One region of the Pseudomonas sp. ASL4 genome, then DNA from elsewhere that is predicted to be linked to it. Evidence: riboswitches for the same ligand, from Rfam matches in the RefSeq annotation. Region 1 holds a riboswitch; the other holds the start of a gene.
What was found. Region 1 has a riboswitch for cobalamin ahead of AC1MEW_RS22670 (CbtB domain-containing protein). Riboswitches for the same ligand answer to the same signal wherever they lie in the genome.

Region 1 (4,208 bases):
CCAGGTGCAGTTCGGCGCTGTTGACCACCGTTTCAGCCTGGTGGCCGTCCAGCACGGCAGCCGGCACCAGGGAGCCGGCATAGATGATCACCGGGCAGCTGCGAATCAGCCGCTGGCCTTTGACGGTGATCAGTTCCGGGTCGCCGGGACCTGCGCCAATGAAGTAGACGGTCATCGTCCGTTCCTTTGAAAAAAGAGTCTGTGAGAAAAAGGGCTGTGCAAGGCTTCAGATGAAGATTGCTCATGATCGAAGGTGGGGATTATCGGGTTTTTACGCGGCACTGGCCAATGCGAGGGTGGCCTGAGCGTATTTTTGCCTGGGAATCAGCAGCTTCGCCGGTGCCTGGGCCAAGTGTTCGGCGAGTGCCAGGGCGGCACTTTCCGCTACGCCGTAGCAGCCGGTGCGTTCGAAGGCGATCTGCGAATGGTGGCTGAGCTGTGGCTGATAACCGGCCAATTGTTCGCTGCTGAAGTACATCACTTCTAGCCCAAGCTGCGCGGCCAATTCGATCAGGCCAGGCTCATCACGTTTCAGGTCGATGCTGGCCAGGGCCTTGATCGCATGAAGTTCGATTTGATGCGCCTGTAATGCCTGATCCAACAGCGCCCGCAACGTGCTGGCGGGGCAGCCGCGCTGGCAGCCCAGGCCGACCACTAAGGTCGGCGCTGCGCTGTTATCCGTCATGCGTGGTATTGGCCATCGCTTTTGCGGCGGAACAACCAGGCGCTGATCAGGCCCAGGGCCAGCCAGAACGCCACGTTGGTCAACTGCGAAGCGATTTTGAACTGAGATTCCAGGGCTTGCGGGGCCAGCATCGAGTGGACTTCCGGTTGTGGCGCGCCGATTACATGCGGTACCGCCAGAATCGCCACCCCGAAGATTTTCATCAGCCAGTGACGGCTGAACACGATCAGCGCGATGCCGACAGCGGTAGAAGCCGCAGTGCCGACCCACCAGATCTGCCGTTGCGCCAGATCGGCGGCGGCAGTGCCCGGCAGTTCCGGCGGCAGACCGAGGGTCGGCGCCAGCACAAACGTCGCGTAACCGGCCAGGCCCCAGAGCAGGCCTTGAGCGGTTTTGGTCGGTGCACGCAAGGTGTACAGGCCGGCGAGCATCAGCGCAAAACCAACCGCGACTACCAGGTTACCGCCGGTGGTCGACAGCACGCGCTGCCAGCCGTCTTCCGGCTCCCAGGCTTCGGCGTCGTGGGTGTGAGCAGCCATGGCGCCTTCGGTGTGCTCGTGAGCTACAGCGGCGGCAGGTTCGGATTTTTCGTAGGTTTCCGCCTGAAGAATCAGCGGGGCGACCCAGAAGCTTTGCAGCAGGGTCAGCAGCAGGGCGGCGAGCAGCCCGGTGAAACCTGCGGTTTGAGCGATACGCTTGATCATGTCAGCAGGTCTCAATGGCACGGGAACGCGGAGCTGTGACGGGTATCGTGCGCAGCGTTGTGCACCGCTTCGATGTGCGAGAAACCGGCGAAATACACCAGGCACGCGCCGAGGATCGACGCGCAAGCGGCGGCGGTCAGGCGTTGGCTCAGGGTTGTGGTGGTGCTTGCAGTGCTGTGGTCGGTGCTGCTGATGATCGACATGGCGCTTCCCTCTGGTCTGTCAGCGGGTGAATAGAGCGCATGCAAACCCCTGCGAGCGTGCGCGCAGAGACTTAAACAGCGCCCGCCCACCGCGGGTTTGTTATTCAGTGATCGTACTGGTCACTTTGTGTTGCGGGCCGGTCTCCGGGCTCGCGAGGGGTCAAGGCTTACGCCGGAACCTGCAAGAATCGCCTTCCCATGCCGAACTGCTGGCACAGTGGATCTGATTCTTCACTCGCTTACCGTTGCGGGGGCAGCACCGGACTGACATGGCTTTAGAGTAAAGCACATGATTCACCGGTTTCCCGTTTCACCCTGTGAAGGGCACCCGTAACAAGGCGCACAGGAGACCATGGGCGGGGCGGGGGAGTCAATTGGCAAGGGTTCTCAGTTAGCTTTTGTGGCGAGGGAGCTTGCTCCCGCTGGGTTGCGAAGCGACCCCCTTCATTCCTTCAGACAAATGTTGCAAGCAAGTCTTGCGACGGCTTCGCCGCCGAGCGGGAGCAAGCTCCCTCGCCACAGGGGATCGCTAGCGTCTCATGAACATTGACCCGCCCCCACACCATGCGTAGCCTTGCGCTTTCGAGGTTCTTCGGCGTTTGCCGAAGCTAAGAAGGGAACGCGGTCGATGCCGCGGCTGCCCCCGCAACTGTGAACGGTGATGTTCGCTGCCACGCCACTGCACGCTCCAGCCATGGAGCCCGCGGGAAGGCGCAGCAAACGCCAGTCTAACGACAGGCACACCGTCAGCCAGGAGACCTGCCTCGAAACGAATTCTCACTACAACCGGGCGGGGTGATCCGGTGGCGAAATCTTCCGCGCATCCTTCGCCGCGGTCGTCGTCCCGTTTGCCCGCCACCTTGCCAAAGGGCATCCGATGAAAACACTGGCCAAACTCCCCGTCACCATCGTTACCGGCTTCCTCGGCTCGGGCAAAACCACCTTGCTGCGCCATATGCTCGACAACGCGCAAGGTCGCCGCATCGCGGTAATCGTCAACGAGTTTGGCGAGCTGGGCATCGACGGCGAAATCCTCAAGCAGTGCTCCATCGGCTGCACCGAAGAAGAAGCCAACGGCCGCGTCTACGAACTGGCCAACGGCTGCCTGTGCTGCACCGTCCAGGAAGAATTCTTCCCGGTGATGCGCGAATTGGTGGCCCGTCGCGGCGACCTCGACCACATCCTGATCGAAACCTCGGGCCTGGCCCTGCCAAAACCACTGGTGCAAGCCTTCCAGTGGCCGGAAATCCGCAGCGCCTGCACCGTTGACGCTGTTATCACCGTGGTCGACAGCCCGGCCGTGGCCGCCGGCACCTTTGCCGCGTTCCCGGACCAAGTCGACGCCCAGCGCAAACTCGACCCGAACCTGGACCACGAATCGCCGCTGCACGAACTGTTCGCCGACCAACTGGCCAGCGCCGACCTGGTCATCCTCAACAAGGCTGACCTGATCAGCCCTGAAGACCTGGCCCGCGTGCGCCTTGAAGTCGCCGAAGAACTGCCGCCCGCAGTAAAAATCATCGAAGCCAGCAGCGGCCGCGTGCCGTTGGACGTGCTGATCGGCCTCGGCGCCGGTTCCGAAGAACACATCGACAGCCGTCACAGCCATCACGACCATCACCACGGTGAAGGTGATGACGACCATGATGATCATGACCACGACGCCTTCGACTCGATCTCCATCGAGCTGCCGCAAGCCGACGAAAGCCTGCTGATGGATGCGTTGACCCAACTGGTGGTCAAGCACGGCATCCTGCGCGTAAAAGGCTTCGCCGCGATCCCGAACAAGCCGATGCGCTTGCTGATCCAGGGCGTGGGCACGCGTTTCGACAGGCATTTCGACCGTCAGTGGGGCGCCGAAGAAGCGCGCACCACCCGTTTGGTGTTGATCGGCCAGGAACTGGATGCCGCTCAACTCGAAGCGCAATTGCGCGCCGCGCTCAGCGTTTAAGCCATGCATTTGCTTAGGACCCAGCCCGGCGGTTTCGTGTCGGATGACAACATTGCCGACCTCGGACAAACCCCCGCCGAACTGGTGATCCTGTGCAGCGGCGATTCCAGCCTGGCGCTGCTCGCCGAAGCGGCGCAGCAGTTGCCCGATGACTACCCGAGCGTGCGCTTCGCTAACCCGATGCAGGTGCAGAATCACGCTTCGGTCGACTTGTACGTCGACGAAGTGCTGCGTCACGCCAAGGTGATTTTGATCTCGCTGCACGGCGGCATCGCCTATTGGCGTTACGGCGTCGAGCGGCTCGTCGAGCTGTCCGAGCGGGGTGTGCAACTGATTCTGGTGCCCGGCGATGACCGCCCGGACCCCGAGCTCAGCGACTTGAGCACCGTCGTCGCGCAAGACCGCGATCGTCTGTGGCAGTTTCTGCGTCAGGGCGGCATGGCCAACGCCCTGGATTTTTTCCGCTGTTTGGCCAATCGCTGGCTGGATCGCGATTACGCCTGGGCCGAGCCGCAAACCCTGCCGCGCACCGCGATCTACCACCCGAATAAAAGCCCCGCTGAACTGAGCGATTGGCAAGCCGACTGGCAGGCTGATCAACCGGTGGCGGCGGTGCTGTTCTATCGCTCGCATTTGCAGGCGGCGAACACCGGTTTCATCGATAT
Region 2 (4,208 bases), 1.2 Mb from region 1:
GTCGGTGCGCTCGCCGAGGGCTTCGGCAGTGCGGATGCGTTCTTCTTCTACTAATAACTGGATCTTGCCGCGCAGGGCTCGATCGCTGATGCGGATGAAGCGCCATGGCTGCATCAGGCCGACGCTGGGTGCCTGGTGCGCGGCTTCGAGCAGGCGCCGCAGCAATTCAGGCTCGACAGTGCCGCCGCTGAAGTGGCGCATGTCGCGGCGTTCAGCGATGGCGCGGTAGACGGCGGCGCGTTCGGCTTCGGAGAAGGCGTTGTCGGTCATGGCCGCTTCGCGAGCAAGCCCGCTCCCACATTAGATGGCGTGCTGCCTGACGAAACGCGGTCAACTGTGGGAGCGGGCTTGCTCGCGAAGGCGGCCTCAAGATCAGGCGCAAACAGAGCGGCAATCGCCGACGGATTCGACGGGAAATAAAAGTGCACATAAGAGGCTGTCATCCGCCCCTCACGATAAACCGCCTCCGCCCCGCGCCCGCCATTCGGGCTCAGGCCCCGGGCAATCGGCTCAAGCTCAGTGCTGGTCAACGAGTGATGATAGGTGTGCCCGCGCAACAAACCTTCGGGCAACTCGACCGCTTGCAACGCCAACGCCGCCAGACGTTTTTGCATCACCGCATCCCCCGCCAGCAAGCCGACCAGTTCAGCGCGAGTGCCGTCGACATCGGTTAAGGAATCGAGCAGATACAGCATGCCGCCGCACTCGGCCAGCAATGGCTTGCCCGCCGCATGGTGTGCGCGAATAGCGTTGAGCATCGAAGTGTTTTGCGACAGGGCGACATGGTGCAGTTCAGGGTAGCCGCCGGGCAGATAGAGGCTGTCTGCCTCCGGCAACTCGGTGTCGCGGATCGGCGAGAAAAACGCCAACTCGGCACCCATCGCCCGCAGCAAATCCAGGCTCGCACCGTAGGTGAAGGCGAACGCTTCGTCACGGGCCACGGCGATGCGCACACCCGCCAGCAACGGCTCGGCGCTGATCACATCCGGGGCGGCGAATTCGACGGCCGGTGGTAGCGCCACCTCGCAACTACTGGCCAACGCATCGGCCGCCGCATCGAGGCGCAGATCGAGATCATTCAACTCGCTGGCCTGCACCAACCCGAGGTGACGGCTCGGCAGTTCGATCCCGGTTTCCCGGGACAACGCACCGTACCAACGCAAGCCTTCGGTCAGGCTGCCTTCAAGCAATTGCGCATGACGCAAGGTGCCGACGCGGTTAGCCAACACGCCGGCAAACGGCAAGTCCGGCTGATAACGCGCCAAGCCCAGGGCCAACGCACCAAAGGTCTGAGCCATGGCGGTGCCATCGATCACGCCAAGCACCGGCACACCGAAGTGTCGCGCCAGGTCAGCGCTGGATGGCGTACCGTCGAACAAGCCCATGACCCCCTCGATCAGAATCAGGTCCGCTTCACCCGCCGCTTCCCACAACAGCCGACGGCTTTCCTGCTCGCCGACCATCCACATGTCCAGTTGATAGACCGGCGCACCGCTGGCGCGCTCGAGAATCATCGGGTCGAGAAAGTCCGGGCCGCATTTGAATACGCGCACCTTGCGCCCCTGATTGCGATGCAAACGGGCCAGCGCAGCAGTGACAGTGGTCTTGCCCTGACCGGAGGCCGGCGCGGCAATCAGTACCGCCGGGCAATGACGTGGTTGATTCACAGCTCGACGCCTTTTTGCGCTTTGATCCCGGCCTGGAACGCGTGTTTGATCACGTTCATTTCGGTGACGGTGTCGGCCAGCTCGATCATTTCCGGCTTGGCGCCGCGACCGGTGACCACCACGTGTTGCATCGGCGGACGGGCCTGCAAGTCGCTGAGGACTTGATCGAGATCGAGGTAACCGTGTTTGAGGGCGATGTTCAGCTCATCAAGCACCACCAGGCCAATCGACGGATCGCGCAGCAACTCGCGGGACACGGCCCACGCGGCTTCGGCGGCGGCGATGTCACGCTGGCGGTCCTGGGTTTCCCAGGTGAAGCCCTCGCCCATCACGTGAAAACGCACTTGCTCCGGGAAGCGGCGGAAGAACAACTCCTCGCCTGTGCTGTTGCGCCCCTTGATGAACTGCACCACACCGCACTGCATGCCATGGCCCATGGAACGGGCGAGCATGCCGAAGGCCGAGCTGCTTTTGCCTTTGCCGTTGCCGGTCAGCACCAGCAGCAGGCCGCATTCGTTCGGCGAATTGGCGATGCGTTCGTCAATCACGGCTTTTTTACGCAGCATGCGCGCCAGGTGGCGTTCGTCACGATCGGGGGTATCAGTCATGGGGAGCTCTCCGTTGAGGCTGGATAACGGCGGGCAGGCACAAGAATAGATGGCAAGAAGCCTGGCATCGCCCACCGTGATGCCGCTGGATGGATCAGGCCGGTCTCCGGGCTCATGAGCGGCATTACGCCTGGCTGCGCGCCTTCCCATGTCGAGTTAAGACACAGTGGCTCAGGCGCAGCTTTCTCTCATTTACCGTTGCGGGGGCAGCGCCGGGATCGTGGTTCTTCATCTATGGAAGAAATCACTCACCGGCTTCCCTGTTTCACTCTGTCGACCGCGGTCACAGAGCACCTGAAACAAGCCGCGAAGGTTAGAGGGTTGGGGGTGGAGCGTCAATTAAAGCCGGGGCGCCATCCGGCGAAAAACTGCCGTCGATCAACTTACTGACGCCAATCTTGCGCCACACTCCCAGCAGTGATATCAAAGAGCCACAACTCACAACACAATAACAAGGGTGAGCCACATGCAAGGCATGATCATCAGCAATCCGAAGCTGGAATTCCTGCGCCCGCTGCTGGAACGCTGGTTTGACTGTATCGACCGTTACAACGCCGTGCGCGGCGATAACGACACACCTTACTGGTTCGACGAAAAAGCCAACCTCGGGCTGCTCTCGGCCGCCGCGTGGATGGCCGAAATGGTCACGTTGCAACAGACGCCGAGCCGCAAACAGACCGAAGAAGGCGAACGCAATGCCCGAGCCGATTTGTTGATTGCCAGCAGCGAAGCTCGCGCTTTTATTCAGGCCACCCAGCGTTGGCCAAGGGTCAATAGCCTGAATCTGACGCAAGCCCTGGCCGATATCACCAGCGAGGCGAAGCGAATCAGCCACGCCAGCGACCTGAAACTCGGCTGCCTGTTCGCCGCGCCACAAAAAGCCCAGCACAGCGCCACCCCGGAAGAACTCCAGGACATGGTCGACGACCTGCAAAAGGAACACACCTGCGCCGTGGCCTGGTATTTCCCTTACGCCTATCGCAAGTTGCGCAACGAAGCCGGCAACTATCACCCTGGTATCGCCGTACTGTTCAAAGAGGCCCGTGGTTGACGGGTTGAACCATCGCGTCTTTTCTCTTCTCTATAATTAAGACAATGCATTCATAGGGAAGAAGATCAGCATGCTCAAGCTTCAGTTCGTTCTCGTCATAGCGCTCGCCGGAGGGCTCGCCGCCTGTGGTGAATCCTCCAGCCTGCAAGTCTCGGACGGCACCGGACCGTCGCCCAAGCTGCCAGAACCGAACAAGACCCTGATCCCGACAGTCAACATCGCCCCGGCGATCGGCTGGCCGGCCGGCGCCAAACCCATTGCGGCCGCAGGGACGCAGGTCGCGGCATTTGCCGAAAACCTCGATCACCCGCGTTGGCTCTACGTGCTGCCCAACGGCGATGTGCTGGTGGCCGAAACCAACGCACCGCCCAAACCCGATGACAGCAAAGGCATTCGCGGCTGGGTGATGACGAAAGTCATGGGCCGCGCTGGTGCCGGCGTACCGAGTCCGAACCGCATCACGCTGCTGCGGGACAAGGACCACGATGGCGTGGCCGAAACCCGCACGGTATTCCTGGAAAACCTCAACTCGCCATTCGGCATGACCCTGGTCGGCAATGACCTGTACGTCGCCGACACGGATCGCCTGCTGCGCTTCCACTATGAAACCGGCGATACGACGATCAAGTCACAGCCCATTAAGGTCACCGATCTGCCGGGCGGCACGATCAACCATCACTGGACCAAAAACGTCATCGCCAGCAAGGACGGCAGCAAGCTGTACGTGACGGTGGGCTCCAACAGCAACGTCGGCGAAAATGGCCTGGCGGCCGAAGAAGGTCGCGCGGCGATCTGGGAAGTGGATCGTGCCACCGGCAATCACCGGATCTTCGCCTCGGGCCTGCGCAACCCGAACGGCATGGACTGGGAACCGAACAGCGG

Region 2: linked by a shared signal. The riboswitch ahead of cobO (cob(I)yrinic acid a,c-diamide adenosyltransferase) and the one ahead of AC1MEW_RS22670 (CbtB domain-containing protein) in region 1 are both predicted to bind cobalamin.

Annotation. Positions count from the first base shown of each region.
Region 1 covers NZ_CM155280.1:5,022,370-5,026,577, reverse strand. The annotation lists gene cobM (precorrin-4 C(11)-methyltransferase) at 1-175, opposite strand, end outside; gene AC1MEW_RS22680 (cobalamin biosynthesis protein) at 272-685, opposite strand; gene AC1MEW_RS22675 (CbtA family protein) at 682-1,389, opposite strand; gene AC1MEW_RS22670 (CbtB domain-containing protein) at 1,401-1,592, opposite strand; cobalamin riboswitch at 1,711-1,939, opposite strand; cobalamin riboswitch at 2,161-2,373, shown strand; gene cobW (cobalamin biosynthesis protein CobW) at 2,470-3,543, shown strand; gene cobN (cobaltochelatase subunit CobN) at 3,547-4,208, shown strand, end outside.
Region 2 covers NZ_CM155280.1:6,200,499-6,204,706, forward strand. The annotation lists gene bluB (5,6-dimethylbenzimidazole synthase) at 1-270, opposite strand, end outside; gene AC1MEW_RS28360 (cobyrinic acid a,c-diamide synthase CobB) at 267-1,667, opposite strand; gene cobO (cob(I)yrinic acid a,c-diamide adenosyltransferase) at 1,664-2,275, opposite strand; cobalamin riboswitch at 2,356-2,588, opposite strand; gene AC1MEW_RS28370 (hypothetical protein) at 2,742-3,326, shown strand; gene AC1MEW_RS28375 (PQQ-dependent sugar dehydrogenase) at 3,397-4,208, shown strand, end outside.